Regions from separate parts of the Bradyrhizobium sp. WSM4874 genome, predicted to be linked through region 1. Evidence: riboswitches for the same ligand, from Rfam matches in the RefSeq annotation. Region 1 holds a riboswitch; the other holds the start of a gene.
The links. A riboswitch is a leader RNA that binds a small molecule or an ion and turns the genes downstream of it on or off. The one in region 1 is predicted to bind cobalamin.
Positions count from the first base shown of each region.

Region 2: it holds a riboswitch for cobalamin, as region 1 does, so the genes downstream of both, AC0L3P_RS04075 (TonB-dependent receptor) here and metE (5-methyltetrahydropteroyltriglutamate--homocysteine S-methyltransferase) in region 1, are expected to answer to the same signal.

Region 1 covers NZ_JBVVPR010000021.1:42,022-47,905, forward strand. The annotation lists gene AC0L3P_RS21745 (cytochrome-c peroxidase) at 1-1,030, shown strand, start outside; gene metE (5-methyltetrahydropteroyltriglutamate--homocysteine S-methyltransferase) at 1,849-4,164, opposite strand; cobalamin riboswitch at 4,264-4,463, opposite strand; gene AC0L3P_RS21755 (4Fe-4S binding protein) at 5,195-5,398, opposite strand.
Region 2 covers NZ_JBVVPR010000003.1:38,647-44,530, forward strand. The annotation lists gene AC0L3P_RS04070 (PepSY domain-containing protein) at 1-666, opposite strand, end outside; gene AC0L3P_RS04075 (TonB-dependent receptor) at 678-3,035, opposite strand; cobalamin riboswitch at 3,152-3,353, opposite strand; gene AC0L3P_RS04080 (histidine phosphatase family protein) at 3,426-3,998, shown strand; gene cobT (nicotinate-nucleotide--dimethylbenzimidazole phosphoribosyltransferase) at 3,999-5,051, opposite strand; gene cobF (precorrin-6A synthase (deacetylating)) at 5,067-5,816, opposite strand; gene AC0L3P_RS04095 (energy-coupling factor ABC transporter permease) at 5,862-5,884, opposite strand, start outside.

The DNA.
Region 1 (5,884 bases):
AGCATCTATTTTCGCTATTGGGCTGCTGATGTCGTCAGGAGCTAACGCCGACGATGATCTGATGAGAAACGCCAAGCAGATCTTCCATCCAATCCCCTCGGTGATTCCTGCGGTAAAAAACAATCCGGTGACGCATGGAAAGGTCGAGCTTGGCAAGATGCTGTTCTTCGATCCGCGGCTATCGGCGAGCGGGATCATTAGCTGCAATACGTGCCACAATCTCGGCACCGGCGGAGTCGATGCCGGTCCGACCTCCGTTGGTCACGGCTGGAAGGTCGGCCTACGTCGGGCCCCAACCGTCTACAACGCAGTGTTCAATGTGGCGCAATTCTGGGACGGACGCGCCGCGGACCTCAAGGCGCAAGCCACCGGCCCGGTGCAGGCGAGTGCCGAAATGAATGCGACTCCGGATCATGTGCTCGGTATCTTGAACTCAATGCCCAGCTACGTCGCCTTGTTCAAGAACGCTTTTCCGAACGAAGCGAGATCGGTCACCTTTGAAAATTTTGCGAAGGCGATCGAGGCTTTTGAAGCGACTCTCATTACACCTGCGGCTCCATTCGATCAGTATCTGGAGGGCAATACACTTGCTCTCGATGATCAGCAGAAGTCAGGGTTGGCACTGTTTATGGCGAAGGGATGTTCCTCTTGCCACAATGGAATTAATCTCGGTGGGCAGGCCTACTTCCCGTTCGGCGTGATGAAAAAGCCGGACGCAAGCGTGCTTCCGGACGCCGATAAGGGCCGGTTCGCGGTTACCAGGGCGGCTGGCGACGAATATGTCTTCCGCGCTGCGCCATTGCGGAACGTCGCGTTGCGAGCCCCTTACTTCCATTCGGGCCAGGTTTGGAGCCTGAAGCAAGCTGTTGCCCTGATGAGTGAAATCCAGCTCGGCACCAAGCTTAGCGATAGGGAGGAAAACGACATTGTCTCATTTCTGAATTCGCTGACCGGTCGGCTGCCTAAGATCGAATATCCGATACTGCCGACGCGCACCAACACGACACCAAAGCCTTCAATAGACAGATAGCCTTAGCAGCACCGGCCTCATTCCCTGACGAAGAGCAACAGAGGCGACGCAAGAAACCGGCCTCCCCGCAATGACGTCTAAATGAATGATGCTGTGCTGTCACTCATCACCACGCATACATAAAAATGCCCGGCCTCGACGGGAGGCCGGGCAGAAGTCACGCAGGAGCGACGCTGCTTTCCGCATCGCACCAGCTTTCGTCGGTAGGGAGGACTACCGGCGACCGATTTACGGCGAGGGCACTCGCCGTCAAACAACAAGAAGCGGATATCGCTCCGCGCAACTTAGCGAGCCGCTTGCTTTCCACTCCTGTCGGAAAGTTCAAGACTTGCCACCACTTGCCAGCTGTCCGGTTGGCAAGGGGAGCCTTGATGGAGCTGGGATCCATCCCGCAGGCGGTTTGGCTGCCGTGTCCTGGAACTCAAGCGTCAGTTTGCCGTCACGCGGCACCATGTGGCAGCGCCCCAACGCCAGCAAATCTTCCCGAAGCCCGCGCCAACGCGCCAATTACGTATGAAATTCCGGAAGGGCGGTAAAATAGATTGTTGTGATGGGACGCATCCACGCGATGGATAAATGAAAAGATAGGGCCGTGGTTCGCGTCGAGCGGTAGTGAGTTGGAATATGTCACCTGATCGGTATGACCGGCATGCTGTCGTCCGCCGGATTCGAGCTTGTCGCCGGGTGTATGCGATCACCTCCGCCGAAGCAGACCGGCATTCGCAAGCGCTGGAAGGTTTAGGAAGCTCGCAAGATATCGCGACCTCCCAAAGCGCGTGCATCTTATTCACAATACGTTGGTGACGCGCTCCGTACGATCATGCCTCACCCCGCAACTCGCGTGCGGCGGCCACCATATTGACGAGCGCGGGACGCACCTCCTCCCATCTTCGAGTTTTCAGTCCGCAGTCGGGATTGATCCAGAGCTGCCGATCGGAAACCCGCTGCCGCGCCAACACAATCAGCTGCTTGATCTCGGCTGCTGCGGGAATGCGCGGTGAATGAATGTCATAGACGCCTGGCCCGATTTCATTAGGATATTTGTAGCTCTTGAAAGCGTCGAGCAATTCCATTTTGGAGCGCGACGCCTCGATTGAAATGACGTCGGCATCCATTGCTGCGATCGCATCGATGATTTCGTTGAACTCGGAATAGCACATGTGCGTATGGATCTGAGTTCCGTCAGCGACAGCGGAGGAGCAAACGCGGAAACTGTCCACTGCCCAATCGAGATAGTCCTTCCACTGCGATTTGCGCAGCGGCAATCCCTCCCGCAACGCAGCCTCGTCGATCTGGATCATGGTCGCTCCAGCCGCCTCAAGGTCGATGACTTCGTCTCGGATCGCGAGAGCGATCTGTCGGCATGTCTCGCTCCGCGGGATGTCGTCACGGACAAACGACCAGTTCAGGATCGTCACCGGTCCGGTCAGCATAGCCTTGACGGGTTTTTTGGTCAGAGACTGCGCATGTCGCCACCATTTAACGGTCATGGGCTTCGGGCGGGAGACATCTCCAAACAGGATAGGAGGGCGAACGCACCGCGAGCCATAAGACTGAACCCAGCCGTGCTTGGTGAATGCGAAACCCAACAGCTGCTCGCCAAAGTATTGAACCATGTCATTGCGCTCGAACTCACCGTGTACGAGCACGTCCAGGCCGATATCTTCCTGCCAATGCACGGTATGGGCTGTCTCCGCTTTCAGAAGCTGCTCGTACTGCGTGTCATTCAGCGCTCCCCGCGCATGAGCTGCACGCGCATTGCGGACGTCCGCCGTTTGCGGGAAGGATCCGATGGTTGTGGTTGGAAACATCGGCAATGCGAAGGCGACGCGCTGGACGTCGGCGCGCTGGGTGAACGCACTGCGACGGCGGCGCATGCTATCGTCGATCGCGGCCATTCGTCCGGCGACGTTCGCACTGTGGATCTTCGGCGATGTTTCGCGGGTGACGGATGCATCCTCTGAGAGCGTGAGTTCATCGGCCACGTCGGCAGCAAGGCCAGCCAGCGCTTTGCCCAATATCGAAAGTTCCTTGATCTTCTGCACTGAGAACGCCAACCACGTCTTCAGATTGGGATCGAGATCGATCTCTAGCTCAATGTCGGTCGGAACATGAAGCAGCGAGCAGGAGGGGGCAATCTGAACACGGTCCCTGCCCAGTTTTTTGACCATAGGAGCAAGTTGGTCGAGTAGCGCCGGCAGATTAGAGCGCCACACGTTGCGACCATCAACGACGCCGAGCGAGACCACGAGATCTCTACGGGCTCTGGCGACAATCGCGTCCAACTGGTCAGGTGCACGAACCAGGTCGACATGAAGCCCGGCAACGGGCAAGGCCAATACTGTTTCAAGATTGTCGCCGACAGCCCCGAAGTATGTGGCCAGCATGATTTTAAGGGCCGGCACGGCCTTAGCGAAATGAGCATAGGCCCGGCGGACAGCCGCCCGAGATGCTTTGTCGACGTCCATCACTAGGCATGGCTCGTCGAGCTGAACCCATTCAGCGCCGCGCGCGGCTAGTTCGCGGAGAACATCGACGTAGACGGGGAGGAGTCGATCAAGCAGCGACAGCGGATTGAATGCGGGATTTACGCTTTTGCCGAGCTTCAGGAAAGTGACTGGGCCCACTAGGACGGGCCGCGTCTGATAACCGAGGCTTCTTGCCTCCTCATATTCCTCGATCGGCTTCCGAGAGGCATACCTAAAGATCTGATCCTGGTGAAATTCCGGCACCATGTAGTGGTAGTTCGTATCGAACCACTTCGTCATCTCCTGTGCGGCTACGCCGGGCCCATGCTGAGCGTGACCACCGTCCTGAGCGCCACGCGCCATGGTGAAGTAGGTTTTGAGCGACACAGGACCTTCGGTCCAGCCGTAAACGTCGGGAATGGCGCCGACCATTAGGCTGGTATCGAGCACATGGTCGTAGAGCGAGAAGTCATTCGAAGGAATGACGGTCGCACCGCGGGATTTCTGCCGTGCCCAATTAGCGGCACGAAGTCCACTCCCCGCCTCGAGGAGCTCGGCTTCGCTGGACTTTCCCGCCCAGTAGCTCTCGAGCGCGAATTTGAGTTCGCGTCGTGGGCCGATGCGTGACGTCCCCAGTGTTGCAACGGGAAGCGAAAGGATAGACATAGCTTAGACCCCATGTTGGGGCAAAGGCCACGGCGGACGCAGACAGCGAACATCGCCTGAGCGACAACTGCTTGGCGCACACCGGGACGCCCCGCCCGTGGACGATATCTTGTCGAGGCAGGTCTCCTGGCTCACGGGTCGTTGCTGCTGTCCGGCCTTCCCGAAGCCGCATGGCGTCAGTGACTTCATTGGACAGCGGCTCGCCGCTTACAGTTGCGGGGGCAGCGCCGGCATTGCACCGGCTTCCCTCTTAGCTCCGGATCAAACGAAATCCGGAGACCGCGACGGCTTGAATTATGCGCACGAGGATCGATGCGTCAACCTACCGATTCTCGCTGCGATATTGCCCAAGCGATTACGAGCGCACTAGGCGGGCACGACGGTCTTGCTCGCGGCCTGGTGAACACGCCCGGATCTGTGGAGGCTCCGCTTGTGAAATGCATTCGCTCCTTGCTCGCGTAACGGTGAGCTCCACCACCGGAACGAACCCGGGCCGCTTTCGGTATCTGTGTGATCGCGAGGAGGCGGCTTTTTCCGTCGGCAACTTTTCGAACCTGCGCGTCAGGAAGGTGCGATCATCCTGGGCCGGCATCCGTTTGGCCACAGCCCATAAGGCTCCCTAGAAATTTCGAAAGCCGGATCGCTCCAGGACCGCACGGATGATCAGGTCGGCTCCTTGGTGTTCGGCGGGCCCGCGACCAGGCACGAGGTCGTCCGCCTCCGTGAGGTTGGTCAAGACGATCTTCTCGGTGCACTAGGTGTTCACGTGCTGAGCGACTTTTGCGCCGGCTTCGATGCGTCCGTGGCCGCTCGACGCCGGTCTGCCTCGCCTTGTCCTTGTTCGTGACAAATTCGACGGTGTCCTCCGACAGAGCCCTTTGAGGGGGTCCTCGGAGTCGCTCAGCGCCTTAAGCTCATAACGATGTTAATCGACCTCGATGCGCCCCATGCGGTCGTGGTCTCCTCAAGGCCCCACATCTACAACTTCGTTCGCGAAATCGAGCGATGAGGCCTTTTGGTCGCGGGCTGCCTATCCTGTCTTGGACGGGACACAGGTGTCAGGGACCGGACAGACCACCGCGCATTGCGGTGTGTCGCAATGGCCCTCGCACTCCGTACATTTTTTGGCATCGATAACGTAAATGTCGCGCTTCAGACTGATCGCCGCGTTGGGACACTCGAACTCACATGCGCCACAAACGGTGCATTGCGAAGCGACGATCTTGTAAGCCATGCCTTCCGACTCCTTAGGCGAGCGATGCCATGCGCGATCCCTTTCAAATGCCGTGCCAAACGCAGACGCGCTCAATGTTGGGCAATTTGCCCAATTCGGCTGTCCCGGGTCTGAGACCATGTTGCATCTGCGACAGCAACAGGTCGCTTCAATTTCAGGCTACGAGCCGTCTGGCCCTCTTGCGAGAGTCAGTCGCGACTTGACGCTGGAAGCGTCCGTCGGTTTGCTTGGCACGTCAGCGCGGGGGCAAGCGAGGCTGACGCTTCCTCAACCGGCGGCGACAAAAAACCGCCAGCGGACGCAGGTCTACGTCGGATCTCGGCAAACCTCCGGTCACACACCCCGACTGGAGGTTTGTGCAAGCCTCGCTCATGGCTGCAACGCTAGCTGCGCGGAGGACTCGCTGGAGGCTTGCCAAAACGGGCTTGTCGTATAACAAGCTTCGGAGGGAAACATGAAGTGGCGGCGGGACGAGCGACACTGGCC
Region 2 (5,884 bases), on a different contig from region 1:
CGCGATCAGGGCCAGCAGCGACAAGGTCCAGACCACGCGATCCCACAGCGACCAATTGCTTCGCAGCACCGTTGGATAGATCCAGTGCAGCACGCTGCCGACCAGATTCCAGGTCCGCTCGCTGCGCGTCGTATCCAGGACGATCTCGCCGGTGAGCGAGGAAACATAGAGCTCCGTTGCGGCGGCGTCGCCCAGGGCAGCCCGAAACAAGGGCCGATGGCGGTCGAAGCCGTTCGGCACACTCCATTGATCATAGTCCGAGCGCGCAACGATCGCGGCCCGCGCGGCATCCAGCCCACGGCTGCGCGCGTGATCTCGCGCGATGGCGATCGCGACGTCGAATGATTTGACCGACGCGTCGGCCCCATCGGAGGCGCGGACTGCGTTTGCGCGGGATGGCCCCGAGACGACATAGAGCGGTCCGTCGCTGCGCTGGATCAGGCGAACGCGCGTCGCATCCGCGATGCCGCTTGCGGCCACGGCATCGGCGACCGCAATCCTCGTCTCAGCGCTAGCCAGCGGCACGAGCCCGGCAAAACGTTCCGTTTCCGTCAGAGATGGGAACGGAACGAAGTGCATCACGATTCCCGTCGCGAACCACATCGCGAACAGCAGGCAGAACGCGATCCCGAGCCATCGATGCAGCAGGACGATCGTGCGCATCATCGATCAGCGTCCTACCATTTGAACGCGGCCGAGATCTCATAGGTGCGCGGTGCGCCCAGCAGGATCTGGTCTGGGTAGAACGGATCGCCCCAGATCGCGTAACGCTTGTCGGCGATGTTGCGCACCCGGAAAGACAGGCGGGCCTGGTCGACAGCGTTGAACACGGTCTTGGGGATGTCGACGAAGGCGTAGACATCGGCCACGGTGTAGGCCTTCAGCGTCACCGTGTTGGCATCAGTGTTGTAGCGGTCGCCGACATGGCGGCCGGTGATACCGAGCTCGACCGCCCAGGGCGTGAAGAAACGGTACGACGCGCCGGCATTGGCGACGACGCGCGGCACGTTCGGCGGCGTGTTGCCGGAAAACGAGCCGCCGACAAAATCGTAGTCGGCGTAGCGCGCATCGACATAGGCGATGTTGCCCCAGAGGCGCAGAGGCTCGATCGGACGCACGGACGCGGCAAGCTCGGCGCCCTTCGACTCCTGCCGTCCGGCAAGGTTGAGCTGCATGCCGCCGGCCGCGGCATAGACGTTCTTGCGCAGGATGTCATAGGCCGAGAACGACCACTCCGCCCGGTTGTCCCAGAACAGGTGCTTGACGCCGGTCTCATAGGTGCGCGCGGTGGTCAGGTTGAGCGGATCAGTCGGATTGAGCAGGAAGATGTTGTTGGCCGCGATGTCGGCGCCGGTCGCATATTGGCTGAAGAAGGTCAGGCCCGGAACCGCTTCCCACGTGTAGCCGATGCGGCCCGTGGTCGGGACCCAGGATTGCGAGAACGGGAAGTTCGCCTTCTCCAGACCGAACTTGTCGGTCGAATTGCGGTCGAGCCCGATATGCTCGACACGCAGGCCGCCAACCAGCGCGAAGCTGCGCGTGAGCTTCAGCCGATCCTCGAACGACAGCGCCTCGTTGTCGATGCGCGCGGTCTGCTGCTGTATGGTGAGCAGGCCGTAATAGCCGCGAGGCGGATCGACCAGCGGAACGGAATCGCCGGGGAAATTTGCGGCGCCCGGCCTCACGAAATCAAGGTAGCTTGAGGACAACGTCGTGACCAGGCGATTGTCAAAGCCGGCGATATTCGCATCCCAGATCAGGTCGGTGATGTTGCCGACCAGGCGTTGGCTGTGCGCGACATAGAAGCGCTCACGGTCAACCATGTTGGTACCGGAATTGAACGCCTCGATCTCGTTGTTGAACCATGTTCGCTCTGCGCCGTAACCATAGGCCTGACTCTTCAGCGTCAGGTCGGGCGCCAGCTTCAGCTCGAAACCGCCGCGCAGCCAGACCTCCTGTGCGACGTTGCGATTATCGAGGACGTTGTAGTTGGTGTTGAAGGTGCGATCGTCGATCGTGACCGCACCGAGATTGGTTTTGTTGTAGTTCGAGACGTAATTGCCGGACACGATCCCCGTCGTCGCATGCGAGCCGCTGAAGGCGATCGGCACCAGCGGCGCACCCCAATAAGCTTTCGAGCGATCTTCCCGATACTCGATCGCACCCCAGACCTTGAGGCTGTCGGAGATGCGGTAGTTGAGCTGGCCCGACACGTCGAGCGTCTTGGTGTTGGTGTCGTCGGCAAAGCCGTTGAGCGAGGAACGGCTGACGTCGAAGCGGTAGTCCAGCCCCTGCACATTGGTGCTGCCGCCCGAGCCGTAATGCGCCCGGAACGAGTTCAGCGAATCCCAGGAGAAATCCGCCTCGTTCCGGATCGCTCCGGTGTGCGGCTGCTTGGTGACGAAGTTGATCGCGCCGCCGGCGGCGCCCTCGCCCGACATCAGTGACGCCGGACCCTTCAGGAATTCGACAGCCTCCAGATTGGCCGTGTCGGTGATCCGCGAGGTCATGTTCTGCGGACCGATCTTGATGCCGTTGTAGAGCGTGTTGATCTGGCTGTTGGTGAAGCCGCGCATGGAGAAAGCCGAAGGCTCGGCCGGATTGTCGCCGGATGTGACGCCCACCGCGCCCTGCGCGACGTCGGACACGGTGCGATAGCCCTGCTCGCGCATGGTTGCGGCCGAGATCACCTCCACGGTCGCGGGCGTTTCGCGCACGGTCAGGCCGAGGCGCGAGGCGCTTTCGGCGACGGCATTGGTATTGAGCGGCGTCTGTGCTGCCGCGATCGGCACGACAGGCCTGGGCGGTACAGATGCGGCCTCTGGCGGGCGCGCTGCTGCGCGGCGTGGGCCCTGCGCCTCCCGCGCGGCGGGCTTGGCCTGCTTGCGGGATTGGGCGGGCGTTACTTCGACCGGCGGCAGAGGTTCGCGAGCCTGCTGCGCCAGCGCGGCGGAGGGATCAAGAACGGCAAAGGATGTGAGTGCGGCGGATGCAAGCAGGAACGCGCGCGGTCGTACAATGCGAACAGGAGACACGGTCTCGGACCTCGGTATGACGTCAGTGGCACGTCACAGCGAACCAAGGTCCCATCTTCCGGCTCCCAACCTTCCGATGAAGCCGAATGTCTGTACTCCCCGACCGACATCTTCGCGTGTGACCACGGCTGACGGCAGGTCTCCTGGCTCGCGGGTCAGTACCTTGCGTCGCCTTCCCGGGACCGAGATACCCAGTGGCATGTGACGCAAGATTCGCCGCTTACAGTTGCGGGGGCAGCCACGGCATTGGGGACAAGGTCCCCGCACCGCATTCCCTTTTCATCCCCTCTCGGGGAAACCGTCGCAAGCATCTAGGATTACGATCCAGACAGAGTCAATGTGCCAGTTGCGGCGTTATTGCCACAACGACCAGTTTCCTTGGAGATAAGCATGGAAGGCGAGACCTTCCTCTGGCTGATACGGCACGCGCCCGTCGATGGCGTCACGGGGACGATCCATGCAGCCGACGCGCCAGCGGATCTCGGCGCTCGCGCGCAGCTGGAGGCGCTGCGCCAGCGCCTGCCGCGGGACGCCGCGAGCTATGCGAGCCCGTCGCGGCGCACGGTCGAGACGGCCCGCGCGCTGGGTCTCGAGCCGCTGCAGCTGGACGAATTCCGCGAGCAAAATTTTGGTGACTGGACCGGCCGTCGGCATGACGAACTCGCCGCGACCGGTGGCGAGGCCTATGCACGGTTCTGGAGCGATGCGGCGCGCGGACGGCCGCCGGGCGGCGAGAGCTTTGAGGAACAGGTCGCGCGCGTCCGGCTGGGGCTGTCAAAGATCGGCGCCGGGGCCGCAACGCTCGTCGTGCATTCCGGCACGATCCGCGCGGCGCTGTGCATCGCGCTGGATCTGACGCCACAAGCGGCCCTGCGCTTTGTGATCGATCCGCTGTCGCTGACCCGGATCGACCGGCTCGCGACCGGTTGGCGCGTCGGCTCCGTCAATCAGCCGATGATTTGATCAGGCCGGACGATCCGGCACATTGGCCTGCGCAAAGGTCGCCATGCCGTTGTGGAGCGCACACGCCGACCGCACCAGCGGCAGCGCGATGGCCGCGCCCGATCCTTCGCCGAGCCTGAGATCGAGGCTGATCAACGGCTGCACATTCAGCGCGCGAAGCACCAGCCGATGCCCCTGCTCGGCGGACTGGTGCGAGGCCAGCAGGAACGGCTGGCACGACGGGTTGAGCCGCGCCGCCGCCAGCGCCGCCACCGACACGATGAAGCCGTCGATCAGCACGGGGATGCGGGCTTGCGCGGCCGCAATGATGGCGCCGCAGATGACCGCGATCTCGAGACCGCCGACGGCGCACAGGATCTTTTCGGGCGAAGCGCCTGCAATGGCATGGCGTGCGATTGCAGCATCGATCACCCGCGCCTTGTGCGCACGGCCGGCCGCGTCGATGCCGGTGCCGCTGCCCGCGATCTCCGCGGCGCTCACGCCGAGCAAGCCGGCCGCGATCGCCGCCGATGTCGTGGTGTTGCCGATGCCCATCTCGCCGAAGATCAGAAGATCGGGCTGCCCGGCCTGTGCGCGCGTCACCGCACGTCTGCCGGCTTCGAAGGCGAATGCCAGCTCTGCGGGGGTGAGCGCAGCTTCGATGCTGAAATCGCGCGTGCCGCTGCGCGGCTTGTCGGTCACGATTCCGGCCATCTCCTCCTGCGCCAGTGTGCCGGCATCGACGACCTCCAGGCTGGACCCCAGCTCACGCGCGAGCACCGAGATCGCGGCGCCGCCGGAGGCGAAATTCGCCAGCATCGCGATGGTCACTTCTTGCGGATAGGCCGAGACGCCCTGCGCGACGATGCCGTGATCGCCGGCAAAGATGATGATCGGCACCCGCGCCGCGCGCGGCTGCTCGGTTGCTTGCAGGCCGGCAAGCTCGATCGCGAGCTGCTCGAGCCGGCCGAGCGCGCCGGTCGGTTTCGTCAGTTGCGCCTGCCGCGCCACCGCCGCCTCGCGATGGACTGCGGAGATATCGGGGCATTGTTGGGTGACCCATTCGGGGAGCATGCTGCCTCGCTTGCCTCACAGCCTGCGCTTGAGGATGTAACTGTCCATGATCCAGCCGTGCCGTTCGCGCGCCTCTTGCCGGACGGCGATGATACGCGGGCCGATCTCGGCCAGCGCGCCGGACATGACGATCTGATCGGGCATGCCGAGATAGGCCCCCCACCAGATGTGCAGGCCCGCCGGATCAAGCGAGTGGAACGCCGTGCCCCCGTCGAGCATCACCACGACGGTATCGACACCTTGGGGCCAACCGCCATCGCGCAAGCGGCGGCCAGTCGTGACCAGGACGGGCTCGCCGATGTCGTTGAGCGGCAGCGCATGCGCCGCACACAGCGCCTGGATCGAGGTGATGCCGGGCACGACCTCGATTTTCGGCAAGGGATTGAGCCGCCGCGCAATGCGCAGCGAGGAATCATAAAGCGAGGGATCGCCCCAGATCAGCAGCGCGACCTTGCCCTCGCCTTCGAGACGATCTGCGATCGTCTGCGACCAGGCCGCGGCGACGGCATCGTGCCAATCGTCCACGCCCTTGCGATAATCCGCTTCAGCGGCGTCGCGCACGGGCAGATCGAACTCTGCAACGCGCGTCTTGTCGCTAGTGAGCACATCTGCGCAGATCGTCCGCCTGAGATCGGCGAGGTCGGACTTGGCCGTCCCCTTGCGCGGGATCAGGACGAGGTCGGCCGCGTTGATGGCAGTGATCGCGGCGCGCGTGAGCTGCTCGGGATCGCCGCAACCGATGCCTATCAGGGAGAGCGTGAGCATCGTGCCCGCGAAGGGCGGCCATGACGGCCGCCCGTTCGCTTGTCTCTAGGCCGCGTTGTGCAAACGCG